DNA from 4 places in the Colwellia sp. MEBiC06753 genome. Region 1 is predicted to be linked to each of the others. Evidence: predicted binding sites of a transcription regulator. Region 1 holds the regulator's gene; each other region holds the start of a gene.
What was found. Region 1 encodes sigma-54, which starts transcription at its own class of promoters, with help from an activator protein. Its sites were predicted from a motif close to GTTGGCACGNNNNTNGNNT; they were not measured.
Positions count from the first base shown of each region.

Region 2: glnK (P-II family nitrogen regulator) is a predicted target of sigma-54. The motif match lies at 1,885-1,903, and genes of this name have one in related genera.
Region 3: ACOB82_RS04695 (DUF2726 domain-containing protein) is a predicted target of sigma-54. The motif match lies at 1,635-1,653, and genes of this name have one in related genera.
Region 4: ACOB82_RS11860 (PEP-CTERM sorting domain-containing protein) is a predicted target of sigma-54. The motif match lies at 1,688-1,706, and genes of this name have one in related genera.

Region 1 is NZ_JBQMTM010000011.1:43,224-46,900, forward strand. Features, by position in the region: gene lptC (LPS export ABC transporter periplasmic protein LptC) at 1-208, shown strand, start outside; gene lptA (lipopolysaccharide transport periplasmic protein LptA) at 174-680, shown strand; gene lptB (LPS export ABC transporter ATP-binding protein) at 681-1,412, shown strand; gene ACOB82_RS10045 (RNA polymerase factor sigma-54) at 1,501-3,006, shown strand; gene hpf (ribosome hibernation promoting factor) at 3,034-3,321, shown strand; gene ptsN (PTS IIA-like nitrogen regulatory protein PtsN) at 3,325-3,677, shown strand, end outside.
Region 2 is NZ_JBQMTM010000018.1:57,223-60,899, forward strand. Features, by position in the region: gene ACOB82_RS14165 (Dyp-type peroxidase) at 1-75, opposite strand, end outside; gene ACOB82_RS14170 (ammonium transporter) at 238-1,503, opposite strand; gene glnK (P-II family nitrogen regulator) at 1,513-1,851, opposite strand; gene ACOB82_RS14180 (potassium channel family protein) at 2,128-2,817, shown strand; gene ACOB82_RS14185 (HDOD domain-containing protein) at 2,941-3,677, opposite strand, start outside.
Region 3 is NZ_JBQMTM010000004.1:50,085-53,761, reverse strand. Features, by position in the region: gene ACOB82_RS04710 (prenyltransferase) at 80-568, shown strand; gene ACOB82_RS04705 (prenyltransferase) at 573-971, shown strand; gene dut (dUTP diphosphatase) at 1,096-1,551, shown strand; gene ACOB82_RS04695 (DUF2726 domain-containing protein) at 1,706-2,362, shown strand; gene mtnN (5'-methylthioadenosine/S-adenosylhomocysteine nucleosidase) at 2,471-3,181, shown strand; gene ACOB82_RS04685 (cobalamin biosynthesis protein CobD/CbiB) at 3,181-3,677, shown strand, end outside.
Region 4 is NZ_JBQMTM010000014.1:42,462-46,138, reverse strand. Features, by position in the region: gene ACOB82_RS11865 (TonB-dependent siderophore receptor) at 1-549, opposite strand, end outside; gene ACOB82_RS11860 (PEP-CTERM sorting domain-containing protein) at 820-1,602, opposite strand; gene ACOB82_RS11855 (FAD-binding oxidoreductase) at 1,950-3,044, shown strand; gene ACOB82_RS11850 (GNAT family N-acetyltransferase) at 3,104-3,677, opposite strand, start outside.

The sequences.
Region 1 (3,677 bases):
GATGGAAGAAAATAGTTTAATTAAAGAGATACATTGTAAGTACCTTGAATTAGACTTGAATACCAACATAATCAGCTCTGATCAAACGATCATGATTCAAGGAGAAGATTTTACCATGTATGGTTCTGGCTTGATTATTGATTTAAATACTAAACAGATGACATTGACTGAGCATGTGCAAACGATTTATCAAAAAACTACTAGCTAACGCGGCAATAGCGTTAGTCGTTATTGCCCCAGTATACGCGGCAAAATTAGACCTTGAAAAAGAGATTGTTATTAAATCTAAACGACAAGCGGGCGACTTAAAAAACCGGATTGCCAGTTATTTGGATGATGTAAATATTACTCAAGGAACATTGTCTATTCAGGCTGATTTAGTACAGGTTTATAGCCAAGAACAACGTGGTAATGAAACCTATTTAGCCAAAGGTAAGCCAGCGGTATTTGAACAACAACTTGAAGATGGCAGCAAAATTCGCCTGCAAGCAGATGAAATTAAATACGAGCCGTCAACCTATACTATAACTATCACTGGCAACGCTTTATTGCGTCAAGCTGGCAGTGAAGTGAGCGGTGATAAAATTGTCTACAATACCTTAACTGAACAATTGGAAGCAGAAGGCGGTGAACAATCTGTGACCACCATATTAAAACCTAAAGCAAAAGGTAATAATTAAATGGCAGAGGGTACATTATCTGCCAAAGGGTTGGCAAAGGCCTATAAAGGTCGACAGGTTGTTAAAAATGTCAGCTTACAAGTGGGGGAAGGGCAAATTGTTGGTCTTCTTGGGCCAAATGGTGCTGGTAAAACAACGTCGTTTTATATGATTGTTGGTTTAGTGCCGAATGATGGCGGCCAAATCATGTTAAATGATGAAGATTTAACTTTATTGCCGATGCATGAAAGAGCGCGGCGAGGCATTGGCTATTTACCACAAGAAGCGTCTATTTTTCGTAAATTAACCGTATACGAAAATATTATGGCGATTTTGCAAACTCGAAAAGATCTCTCTGCACTTGAGCGGGAAGAAAAAGTAGAGCTGCTTATTGAAGAATTTAATATTGGCCATATTAGAGATAATACTGGCATGAGTTTATCAGGTGGTGAACGCCGACGTGTCGAAATTGCTCGGGCATTAGCGGCAGACCCGCGTTTTATTTTGCTAGATGAGCCGTTTGCTGGTGTTGATCCGATTTCGGTTGGCGATATAAAAAAGATTATTATTCATCTGAAACAGCGCGGAATTGGCGTATTAATCACTGATCATAATGTCCGTGAAACCCTCGATGTTTGTGAACATGCTTATATCGTCAGTCACGGTGAATTAATTGCTGAAGGTAATTCAGATCAAATTCTTGCAAATCAGCAAGTAAGAGATGTATACCTAGGCGAGCAATTCAAGCTATAGTAAGCAATATAACATTAATAAATTAACACCAATTTAAAGCTAAATTGGTTTAAAGCTAAATTAGAACAATAGGACTTGTAAATACTCGATGCGCCCATCACTTCAACTTAAGATTGGTCAACAACTTACCATGACGCCTCAGCTTCAGCAGGCGATTAAGTTATTACAATTATCGACGCTTGATTTACAACAAGAAATTCAGGAAGCGCTTGAAAGCAATCCATTGTTAGAAGTGGATGAGTCTAGCAATAACCAAGACGATAATAATACCAGCATTGAAGAAGCGTCATATTCAGCCAGCGCTCAGTCCGAGCAAAACTATAGTGATGGTAGTGAAGATGCTGCGCCAAGCGCCGATGAAGTTAGCACCACCGATGCGATGGAAAAAAATGATATTCCAGAAGAGTTAAGTGTTGATTCTACGTGGGATGACTCATTTAGTGCAGGGGTTTCTAGTTCTGGTATTGGCACATCTGGCAGCGATGACTATGTTTATCAAGGCGAAACAACAGAGTCGATTCAAGATCATTTACGCTGGCAAATGGAATTAACCCCGTTTACAGAAACTGATGAAGCCATTGCCATGGCGATAATTGATGCTGTTGATGATGCCGGTTATTTGACCGTATCAGCAGAAGATATTTTAGAAAGTATTGGCATTGACGATGTTGAATTAGATGAAGTCGAAGCCGTACTTAAACGGGTAAATATGTTTGACCCAGTAGGTGTGGCTGCGCGTTCAGTACCTGAATGTTTACTGATTCAATTGAATCAATTTGACAAAGAAACGCCTTATTTAGCGGAAAGTAAATTAATCATTTCTGAGCACATTGATTTATTGGGTAATCGTGACTATCGTCAAATAATGAGGAAGACGAAATTAAAAGAAGACCAATTACGTGAAGTCATTCGTTTAATTCAGTCGTTAAATCCTCGCCCTGGTGATGCCGTCATTAAAAGCGATGATCAGTATGTTATCCCTGATGTATCCGTAGAAAAGAAAAATGGTCGTTGGGTGGTTGAACTAAACCCAAGTACTGCGCCAAAACTGTCGATTAATCAACAGTATGCGGCCATGACCAAAACAATGAAGTCATCAGATGATAACCAATTTATTCGTGCTAACCTGCAAGAAGCGAAATGGTTTATAAAAAGTTTAGAGAGTCGCAACGAAACGCTATTAAAAGTGTCTAACTGTATTGTTCAACGCCAGCAAGGTTTTTTTGAATATGGCCCTGAGGCTATGCGACCTATGGTGTTGAATGATATTGCGGAAGCGGTTGATATGCATGAATCAACGATCTCGCGGGTAACGACGCAAAAATTCATGCACACACCAAGAGGTATTTTTGAATTGAAATACTTCTTCTCAAGTCACGTAAGTACTGAAAACGGGGGGGAATGTTCATCAACAGCTATCAGAGCATTAATAAAGAAACTTGTTTCAGCAGAAGTACCTTCGAAGCCATTAAGTGATAGCAAAATGGCAGAGTTGCTGGCCGAACAAGGCATTAATGTGGCGAGACGGACTATAGCTAAATACCGAGAGTCTTTATCTATTCCACCGTCAAATCAAAGAAAAAGTTTACTATAAGTAATCAAGCAATGAGGAAAAGAGCTTATGCAAATTAATTTATCAGGCCACCATGTGGAAGTGACAGATTCATTACGCGATTTCGTTAACACCAAGTTTGCAAAGCTAGAGCGGCACTTTGATCACATCAATAATGTGTATGTCGTTCTTACAGTAGAAAAATTAAAGCAAAAAGCAGAAGCGACGGTTCACCTGAATGGTTCTGAAGTGCATGCCTCAGCAGAAAACCAAGATATGTACGCATCAATAGATTCACTGATTGATAAGTTAGATCGTCAAATTCTTAAATACAAAGGTAAGATAACCCAGCATTAACTTATGAAGCTGCAAGATATACTCACCGAGGACTGCACATCCTGTGCAGTCCAAATTCAAAGTAAAAAGAAAATCCTCGAACAAATTTGTGCAGTAGCGACGCATCGCATTCCTGAACACTCTACTTTTGAGCTTTTAGAAAGTTTAATGGAACGTGAAAAAATGGGTAGCACGGGTATTGGGAATGGCATTGCCATACCTCATGGACGTTTAACGGGGACTCATCATGTGGTTGCTGTATTAATGACCTCAGAGCAGCCAGTAGATTTTGATGCAATAGATAACCGCGCAGTTGATATTTTTATTGCGTTGTTTGTACCTGAAGATTGCTGCCAAGAGCACTTATCAACCCTGCA
Region 2 (3,677 bases), on a different contig from region 1:
GTCTAACGCATTAAATAACAAATAAGTACCGTGTAGGTTGGGTTCGGCACAAATGCCAAATTGTTCTCTTGCCATAATCAACACTCAATTAATAGTTACCGTTATATTCTACACAAAAAAATGCTAAACGAATGAAATTATGTGGTATTTAAAAAAGAAAAGCAGCCCGAGGGCTGCTTCAAAAATTAACCTATTTCGTTTTTATTATTATTGAATTTTCTATTTAGCTTTCAGTAATTAGCCGCGAGTAAATTCAGGGTACGCTTCTAAACCACAATCTGATTTATCAACGCCTTCGTACTCTTCTTCTTCGCTAACACGGATACCCATAGTTGCTTTTAAGGCAAACCAAACAATGAAGCTAGTTACAAACACCCAACCGAAGATAGTAGCAGCACCAATTAACTGACCTGAGAAAGTTGCGCCGGTGTTAGTCACTGGCACTAATAATAGGCCGAATAAACCAACAACACCGTGTACTGAAATAGCACCTACTGGATCATCAATGCGTAACTTATCTAAACCAATGATTGAGAAAACAACGATCACACCGCCAACCATACCGAAGATAGTTGCTTGAAGTGCCGTAGGCGTTGATGGTTCTGCAGTAATAGCGACTAAACCTGCTAATGCGCCATTTAAAGCCATAGTTAAATCAGCTTTCTTAAATAAAACTTTAGCTAGAATTAACGCGGCGATAGCACCACCTGCTGCAGCAGCATTAGTGTTTAAGAACACCATAGCAACTGAGTGCGCATTGCCAATATCACCTAACTTAAGTACTGAACCACCATTGAAGCCGAACCAACCCATCCATAAAATAAAGGTACCTAATGTTGCTAATGGTAAGTTTGCACCAGGGATCGCATTAACTTTACCATCTTTAGTGTATTTACCTTGACGAGCACCAAGTAATAATACACCCGCTAACGCTGCAGCAGCACCGGCCATATGAACAATACCAGAGCCAGCAAAGTCAGAGAAACCTAAGTCACCTAGCGTGTATAAACCAAATACGGCATTACCACCCCAAGTCCAGCCACCTTCCATTGGATAGATAAAGCCAGTTAAAACAACTGTGAAGGCTAAAAATGCCCACAATTTCATGCGCTCAGCAACCGCGCCAGAAACAATTGACATTGCTGTTGCTACGAATACTACTTGGAAGAAGAAATCCGATGCTGCTGAATAAATAGCACCACCAGTAAATCCGTCTTCACGGCCAGCAAAATCTTTTAATACGGCATCAGGATCAACAGATTCGATACCTGATAGCAATACACCACCGCCGTACATAATGTCATAGCCAACAACTAAGTACATAATGCAAGAAATTGAATATAACGCGACGTTTTTGGTTAAAATTTCAGTGGTATTTTTTGAACGAACTAAACCTGCTTCAAGCATAGAGAAGCCAGCAGCCATCCACATAACTAATGCGCCACAGACTAAAAAGTAGAATGTGTCCATTGCATATTGAAGGTGAAAAATATTTTGTTCCATGATTGCCCCCTATAAAGCCGCTGCATCAGATTCGCCAGTACGAATTCGTATGGCTTGTTCTAGGTTGTAAACAAAAATTTTACCGTCACCTATTTTTCCTGTGTAAGCTGCCTTAGTGATAGCTTCAACCAAACGTTCCACCAACTCATCATTGACCGCTATTTCTAGTTTTACTTTTGGTAAGAAATCAACTTGGTATTCTGCGCCGCGATATAGTTCTGTATGACCTTTTTGACGACCGAAACCTTTAACTTCACTTACCGTTAAACCTTCAACTCCGATCTCCGAGATAGCTTCCCGAACATCATCGAGCTTGAAAGGCTTAATGATTGCGTTTACTAACTTCATATGTATTCCCCTATCGTTATTTACCACTGTCTATTACAATCCTTATGCCAAGGATTTTATTTTCATTTAAAACAATAAGTTAAATTATTAAAGACATTTCAACGCCATCAACAAAGCACCATAATGGTGCAGAGAATTTTTCCCCTTGCGTAGATTTAGTGCGCAAATATTCACCAGCACAATATTGTGATTAATACCTTTGTTTTCAGGTAAATATCCGATAAATTGGGGAAGTATTTACATGCTCGATACTTTCCAGAAAGACTGAGGCTCGCAATGAGAAGACATCTGAAAAAAATGACTCATCACGATAATTTTATCTATTTAACCTTTGCCTTAGTGCTTTTGTTGCTAAGTACAGCAATTGCACAACAGTTTTTCGATGCATCGGTGCAACGCTTTGTGCAATCAACTACGGTTTTTACTTTGCTGGTTGCCGTATGGGGTGTAAATAATGAAGATTTTCTATTTTCAAAAGCGCTAATTTTTCCGCTAGCTATAGTTATTTCATCTATCGGCGGCTACTACTTAGATGCATTTGGCTTAGAGTATACGCACTTAGTGCTGATGTTATTTTTCTTTATCGGTACATCTTACCAAACCGCTAAACAAGTGTTATTTGTCGGTAAAGTAGATGGTAACAAAATACTAGGTTGTATCTGCTTGTATATGCTTTTGGGGTTAATTTTTGCGTTGCTGTATACGCTGTTTGAATTGTATTTGGTAGGTGCATTTTCTGGCATTAATGATAGCAATAAATGGTATTTAATTTTTCCCGATTTGGTATATTTCTCTTTTGTCACGTTAACCACTTTAGGCTTTGGCGATATAGCACCGACGTTACCAATAACGCGCTTCCTTGTTTATTTTCAAGCAGTTGTAGGACAGTTCTATCTAGCAATATTAGTGGCAAGCTTAGTAGGCTCTCGAATAAATTTTATCCACGATCACCACAATCACCAATAACTCATTTCACGGTTGGAATTAAATAAGGTTAGTAAATTGGTAGTGGCTATATTGAGAAGATAACCACTGCCTATGTTTGAACTATATTAGATCGCTAATAGCGAATTTAGTATCAACATTCTTTTAGAAGATCATTAACGCACTAGGTTTTAAAATTGATAACACACCTAAGCGTTCCATATTGCAGTAATTAATTGCTGACTTTACCATATCATCAGTAATGCCTAACTGCTCACGCTCTTCTGATGAAATAAACTTCTCTAACGGATCTTTTTGAAAACACGCATTTTTTAACATTACACGTTTAGCGATATACAACATTTGCGCTTCTTTAGCGCATTCAAAAATCACATCACTATCTTGCAATCGCATCGGTTCAATTAAACTGATAGGTAGTCGCCAAAGCTTTAATAACTCGGCAGTACAATCACCATAGGAAAAGCCTAATACTTTACGCTGTTTATCCCAAGGCATTTCATTCGCAGAATTTGATACACATTTGTCGATCATTTCAGGATTAAACTGCTTAATTACCAGTTCACCTAAGTTGTGCAACAAACCTAAAATAAATAAACGTTCAGCATTTGGCACGTTTGCCTGCTCACCGAAATATTTAATCAATAAAGCGCTATCAACACTATTTTCCCAATACTGCTCTAAATAGCTGGCATCAGCATTCAACGACTTAAAGGCTTCAGAAGTAAAATAGGCGATAACTAAATTGTAAACTTCGGTGATCCCCAGCACTAATACCGCTTTAGAAATGGTATCGATTTTACCGGGGTAATTAAAAAACGAACTGTTAGCTAACTTTAAAATGGTAGCAGCCAAAGCAGGGTCAATCAGGATTACTTCGGCAA
Region 3 (3,677 bases), on a different contig from region 1:
TTACCGTATTAGTTAGCCTTATCGTTTTAGTTAACTGGGGCGTATTGGTGTTGCAACTATTTATTACAGGGTAAATGGAATGAGTCAATCTCTTAAAGTATTACAAACATTTCGGCCATCATTTTTAATTTTAACGCCAGTTTGTCTATTTTTAGCGGCAGCCTTTGCTCATGCACAAGGCATTTCCTTTGCCCTAACTTCGTTAATCATTATTTTTCTAGCGGCACTACTTGCGCACATTGCAGTAAACACTCTGAATGAGTACCAAGATTTTACCAGTGGTTTAGATTTACTTACTAAACGCACACCGTTTAGTGGCGGCAGCGGCACTTTACCCAATAACCCTCAGCTTGCCGCTACTACCCTAGTGCTAGGGGTAGTAAGTGTTTTGCTAATAGTCATTCTGGGTGGTTATTTGGCATATCAAACAACATTTGCGCTTATCCCCTTTGGATTGATTGGCTTAGCAATAGTGATTACTTACACCAAATGGTTGAATCGTTCACCTTGGCTGTGTTTAATTGCGCCGGGCACAGGCTTTGGCATTATTATGGTGGTAGGTAGGTAGTTATTTGGCACTCGCGGGAACTATCACACCAGAAATATGGTTACTGGCTATGATCCCTTTTTGCCAAGTAAACAATCTATTATTACTTAATCAATTCCCAGACGTAGAAGCAGATCGTCAATCAGGTCGTGTAACGTTTCCCATTCAATACGGTGCTCGGTTAAGCAGTATTATCTATGCTATACAAGCACTTATTCCCTTTGTATTAATTACCGTACTAATAACACAAGGCGTTTTACCGACAAGCTCGTTTATCGCTTTAATCGGCCTCCCTATAGCAGTGTTTATCAGCGTTGGAGCGTTTAAACATGGCTTTAGTATTGCTAATCATCCTCAATTTTTAGCCGCTAATGTTGCCTTAACCTTAATAACCAGCTTTATTGTTGCCATTACCCTTTTGTAGCTAACCCCGTGCTAGCTAATAACCGCAGCCAATGATATTTAGTGAAATAGTATTGATTAGCCTGCAGGGCTTAGGCAAACTATAGCGCTTAAAAATAGCGGTAGTCGCGGAATTGGAGCGAGAAATGAAACAAGTAGAAGTAAAGATTTTAGATCCGAAAATTGGCAATGAAATTCCATTACCAACCTATGCAACCGACGGCTCTGCCGGTGTCGATTTGCGCGCGTGTATTGATGCCCCTCTAACATTAGCACCTGGCCAAACTGAACTAATTCCAACGGGTATCGCCATTCATATGAAAAGCAAAGATATGGCAGCCACTATTTTGCCGCGCTCAGGTTTAGGACATAAGCATGGCATTGTTTTAGGTAACTTAGTGGGATTAATAGATTCAGATTACCAAGGTCAGTTATTTATTTCATGTTGGAATCGTGGCTCAGACGTTTTTACTATTGAACCTGCCGATCGCATAGCGCAACTGATGTTTATTCCGGTAATTCAACCTGAGTTCCAAGTAGTGGAAGAGTTTGAAACTAGTGAGCGCGGCGAAGGTGGTTTCGGTCACTCTGGTAGAAAGTAACGGGCAGAAAGTTATCGGCAGAAATAAAGGGTAGAAATCAATTCTTCCCTACACCGACAATTTTTAACGATCCATAAATGATCTCTGGCACACATTCTGCTTTATTGAGTTACAACACGTGTAACGTCAATAATTTGAATCGCTGGAGATGTTTATGGAGCTTATATTATTTGCATTAATCAGCTTAATTGCTATCGTCGCAATGTTAGCTAGTCGGCTAACTGACAACAGTTTTCCTTTCCCATTTGATAGTAAAGGCGCAGTCTATACCGCCGCTGAAAAAAACTTTCTCAACCTAGTTGAAAGAGCACTAGGCCCAGACTATCGCGTACTTAATCGAGTAGCGCTTTCTGATATCGTCAATATCCGTCGTGGCGTTTCCAAAAAAGCAACTCAGCAAGCCTTAAGTAATGCTAAAGGCAAATACCTAGATTTTGTTATCTGTCGCCGCGACAATATGAAATTACTCGGTACCGTCGATTTAGTTGATACCAATGGCCGAGGTTACAAATTGAAAAAAGACTGGTTTGTTAGTGGCGCCCTTGAAGCAGCTTCCATTCCTCATGTTCGGATCAAAGTAAAACCAAACTATAGCGTTGAAGAAATTCGCGCATGTTTAGGTACGAGAATGCTTGGTGAAAACCACACAACGGCACCTAAAGTGAAAGGTCGAGTGATCCCTGCTCCGCTAGTACGAGCTAGACCTAAGGCAACTGGTGCTATTACTGCTGAGGCGGCAAAAGAGTTAGCTCAGCTTCAACACAGAAAGCAACAGCTTAACTCACCTACCATGGCAGCACTTCCTAATTAGCCTTTTTGGTCTCTTTTATCGCTGCTAAAGGAGTCAGTGCACACCTTTAGCAGACTTTGTGTAAATATCGTTTTATAATCTTGCTAATTGTTTTAGTTAGGAAAAAAAATGAAAGCAGGTATTATTGGCGCCATGGAGCCAGAAGTAGCAATTTTAAAAGCTGCTTTAGATAACCCAACCACTAGCCAAATTGGTGGTTTTGAATTTCACCAAGGTCAATTAAATGGCAATGACATTGTCATTGTACAATCAGGTATAGGTAAAGTTGCAGCCGCGCTTGCCACAGCACTATTAATTGATAAATTCTCTCCTGACTATGTCGTCAATACAGGCTCTGCCGGTGGTTTTGAGCAATCCCTCAAAGTCGGTGACGTGGTGATTAGTTCAGAAGTGCGTTACCACGACGTAAACGTGACCGCCTTTGGTTATGAAATTGGTCAACTACCTGGTAATCCTGCAGCATTTATGCCTCATCCAATCCTTGTTGATGCTGCCAAAGACAGTATCGAAAAATTGGATAATATCAACACATTAGTTGGCTTAATCACCACAGGTGATACCTTTATGACCGCTGATGATGACATTGCCAAAGCCCGTCAAAACTTTCCAACAATGGCGGCGGTAGAAATGGAAGGAGCAGCTATTGCGCAAACGTGTCATCAATTTAATGTGCCATTTGTCGTTATTCGCTCAATGTCTGATATTGCAGGAAAAGAATCACCAACGTCGTTTGAAGCTTACCTGGAAACAGCGTCGGTTAATTCGTCTACGCTCGTCACATTTATGATTAACTCATTAGCTGATAAGACTCTGAATTAATGGATATTATCTCAGCAATACCACCGCAATTTCACAGTGTTATCTTGCTGGCGGTGGTAATGTTGAGTAAATATCTGCTGCTATATTTAGTCCCTCATCACCCTTGGCATTTTTTTAACTTCTTCTGCCAGCAACTCGCAAACAAAGTTAACAAAACTGAAGATAGCGCCCGACAACAAGCCATATCGGGTGGCGTAGCCACCATTGTAACCTTTGCGCCTATTTGGCTGATTCTCTGGCTATTTGGCGACTTTGTTGAAGTGGGCTTTATATGGCAGGGCATACTGCTTTATCTAGCACTTGGCTCTATGTCATTAACTCGCAGCGCCAAAACAATTATTGCTAACTTAAACAACGGCAACAACTATCAAGCAAAACAAACATTAGCACCACTTGTCTTGCGCGACACCTCACAGCTATCGGCAATGGGGATCGCGAAAGCTAGTATAGAAATGCTGGTGTTAAGATACATTCAGGAAGTGGTTACCGTAATATT
Region 4 (3,677 bases), on a different contig from region 1:
CCATCTTCCTAACGTTAAATCAACGCTAGCCTGTGGATCATTTCCTGGGCGCTTTCTCACGTAATTCACCGTTCCTGAAGGGTTACCTAAACCAGTGATTAAGCCATTTGAACCGCGAATAAACTCAACTTTTTGATAAATTGCCGTATCGAGATCACCAACAAAAATATCACCAAACGGAATGCCAGCGCCATCAACGTGCATACTGGTGATATCAAACCCGCGAGCATTAAAATAAGTGCGATCGGTTTCTGACTGATCAACGTTTATGCCGGTAACTTGCTTAAACAACGAATTAATATCATTAAGCTGATAATTAGAAATCGTTTCTTGTTCAACGATTGAAAGAGATTGCGGGGTATCGAAACTATCTAACCCTAGGCCAGTGGCACCAGAGCTGATACGTTGTGTTCTGCTTCCGACAATGCGAATGGTTTCAATATCTTTAAGGTTATCGTTAGCTGTGTCATTTGAGGCAGTTTCGGTCGTTTGTGCATGAAGACCTAGCGCTAATACCAGAGGTGAAAGCGCAAAAAGTTTAATGTTCATTGTTATATCTCTTAGCAAAGGTTAATTATTTTTAGGGGGAATTATAAATAGTCAATAAAATATATCAAATGATAATTGTTTTTATTTGCATTTAATGTGTCAGGAGGAAAAAAGAGAGAGTAGAGCAGGGGGGTAAAAAACAAATAAATAGAAAAAGCTGCAAAGCAATTAAAGTGCAATTAAGTTATGGCAATAAAAAAGCACCAGTGAAGGTGCTTTTATAAAATTTTATTTATCTGATTTTATTCAATGCATTTGTTTAGCCCAAGCTTATATTTGCTTTTTGAAGCGAAGGCCGAGCCCGAAAATAGCTACAGCAAATATGGCAAGCATTGAAGGCTCAGGTACGTCAGTGATATTGCCAGCAATGTAACGTTGGTCATTATAGGTAACCACTAAATTTTCGATGGCATAATCTCCAATGAAATTAGCTTGGGTATCGCCAAAAATAACATTGAAACCATAACCTCCGCGCGGTGCTCCTGTGCCTACGCCGGGTGTTGCACCAACAGGGCCGCTATATAACATAATATTATCGGCAAAATCTGCAAGAGTAACATTGACGCCGTCGAGCAGAAGGTATTGATTGTTACGAGTGCCGTCGCCGGCGCTAAATAGCCAATCAAAGTCGCCTGGCGTATATTCAAAGATCTTCCATTCTTGACGAGCTTGAAAATCTTGCCCACGGTAGTCATTTTCCGACGAAATTACGGCATAGTTCGTGCCGTCTGTTACCCACATATTTAAATAAGGTAAAGCACTGCTGCCACTCACTTTATCCCAATTTACTGTATTAAAAAGATTGATTTGCATGCCATCAAAGGCATTTGTACCATAGCCGACTTTTTGGCCACTTTCTGGAGTAATTGCCGAAAAGCCAGTTCCACTGACATTTTCAGTAATCGACATAGTTCCGTCCCATGGTGCATTAGTACTACCATCATGATTACGAATGTTAAAGGTTTCAAAGTCGATAATATTAGCGTTGGTATTCAAGGTTAGCCCTAGCAACGCTATAGCAAATAGTTGTTTTATATAAAACTTGATAGTCATTTTTAGCTCCAAGTGCATATTATTTTATTTCCATTAGAAGGTGATTACCGAATAACAACGCACATACTGGTATCGGGGTGAGGTCAAGCTAGATATGTACCAAAGTAATAAAAACGATAATTATTAGTTAGTTAAGTGAAAGGTGTTAACTTGTAAAATGCAGAATGTAAATAATATTGACAGTGATAATCACTCTAAAAGCAGATAAAAACTTAATTATTATCAACTGGTTAACCAGAGTTTGATTTAATAGCTATTGGTTTTAACCCAAGATTATTTAACAATGTGAGTTCTGAACTTTGAACGCATGAAGATTAAATAAACATAAAAAGAAAGGTGAGTAAGTCATGGAGTTTTTTAGGCTATCAGTAACGAATGTTGTGAAAGAAGCTAAGTCGACAAAGTCCTTGCTACTTAACTTGCCGTTAGCGTTAGCTAAGACTTTTGAATGGCAAGCTGGCCAATACGTGAATGTTAGAGTTCAGATTAACAATAAGGCTTATATTCGTAGTTATTCAATTAGTAACGATGCGCAAACTCAAGGCATACGACTCACCATCAAAAGTGTTGATCAGGGCTTAGTGTCGAATTATCTGTTATCGACAATTAAAGCAGGACAAAGTATTGAGGTAAGCAGGCCCTGTGGCCGCTTTAGTGTTAAACCCAATTCAGCTGATAACAAATGCTATTATTTTTTCGCGGCGGGCTCGGGCATTACACCAATCTATTCAATGATAACGACAATTTTACAACAAGAGCCAAATAGCCAGATTGCCTTGCTTTATAGTTCGCGCAATAAAAAATCGATTATTTTTGATCAGGCGCTTAACCACTTACAGCAACGATATTCTACTAAATTTCGCATTGCCCATGTATTAACTAAACCCGGTTGGTTCTCTGGCGATAAGGCATGGCAAACGGGTCGCATTAATTCTGCGATCATTGAACGGTTTCTGCGGGAATATCGATTAGTTAATACTGTAAAGGCACAAGCAAATAACGCTGCTGATGAAACCAGTTATTATTTATGTGGTCCTAGCGGCTTTATGCAGACGGTTAACAGTGTATTAGTGGCTAATAAGGTCAACAGCGAAGCAATTTATCAGGAAAGTTTTGGTAATAACAATGCTACGTCAACTAACACAAAGCCAGCTAATGTCACCAGTAGGGCAGCTACGTTAATTGTTGATAGTGAAGCGGGTAAAAATACAATACAAGTTAATAGTAACGAAACGCTATTAGCGGCCATGCAACGTAACAATATCGATGTAGCCTATAGCTGTCTGGAAGGTGTTTGTGGCAGCTGTCAGTGTCAGTTGCTATCTGGAAAGGTTAACATGCTTGATAACCTATTTTTGACAGAAGAAGAGCAAGCGCGTGGCTTAATTTTATCTTGCCAAGCGTTAGCACAAACATCGCAGCTTGCCATTAAGTTAGAATAAACGAGTTAATATGTAAGCTGCATAAGGCTTGTGCTTTAAGTGGTAACCTCAACACATTATTAAGAATCGTCGTTATTACCGATCCATTTAGTTTGATATAAATCGCGGCGTCTATCTAAATAATTTCTTACCGAGCCTTCATTGCGCAGTGTGCTGAGTTTTTCTAAATCAAGATCAACAATTAAGGTCATTTCGGTATTAGGCGTGGTTTCCGCCATTATTGCATCGTGAGGAAATGAAAAGTCCGACGGTGAAAATACTGCTGATTGTGCATATTGAATATCAGCACCGTCCACTTTCGGCAAGTTACCGACACTGCCGGCAATGGCAACATAACATTCATTTTCAATTGCCCGAGCTTGGGCGCAACAACGTATGCGCAGGTAGGCGTTTTTAGTATCTGTCCAAAATGGCACAAACAATATTTTCATGCCTTGCTCAGACTGAATACGCGCAAGTTCTGGAAATTCAACGTCGTAACAAATCAAAATACCAATTTTACCAAAGTCGGTATCAAACACCCTTAAGTCATCACCACCTTTCATGATCCAAGCGCGCTTTTCATGGGGCGTAGGGTGTAACTTATATTGCGACTCAAGCGTGCCATCACGGCGACAAAAATAAGAGACATTA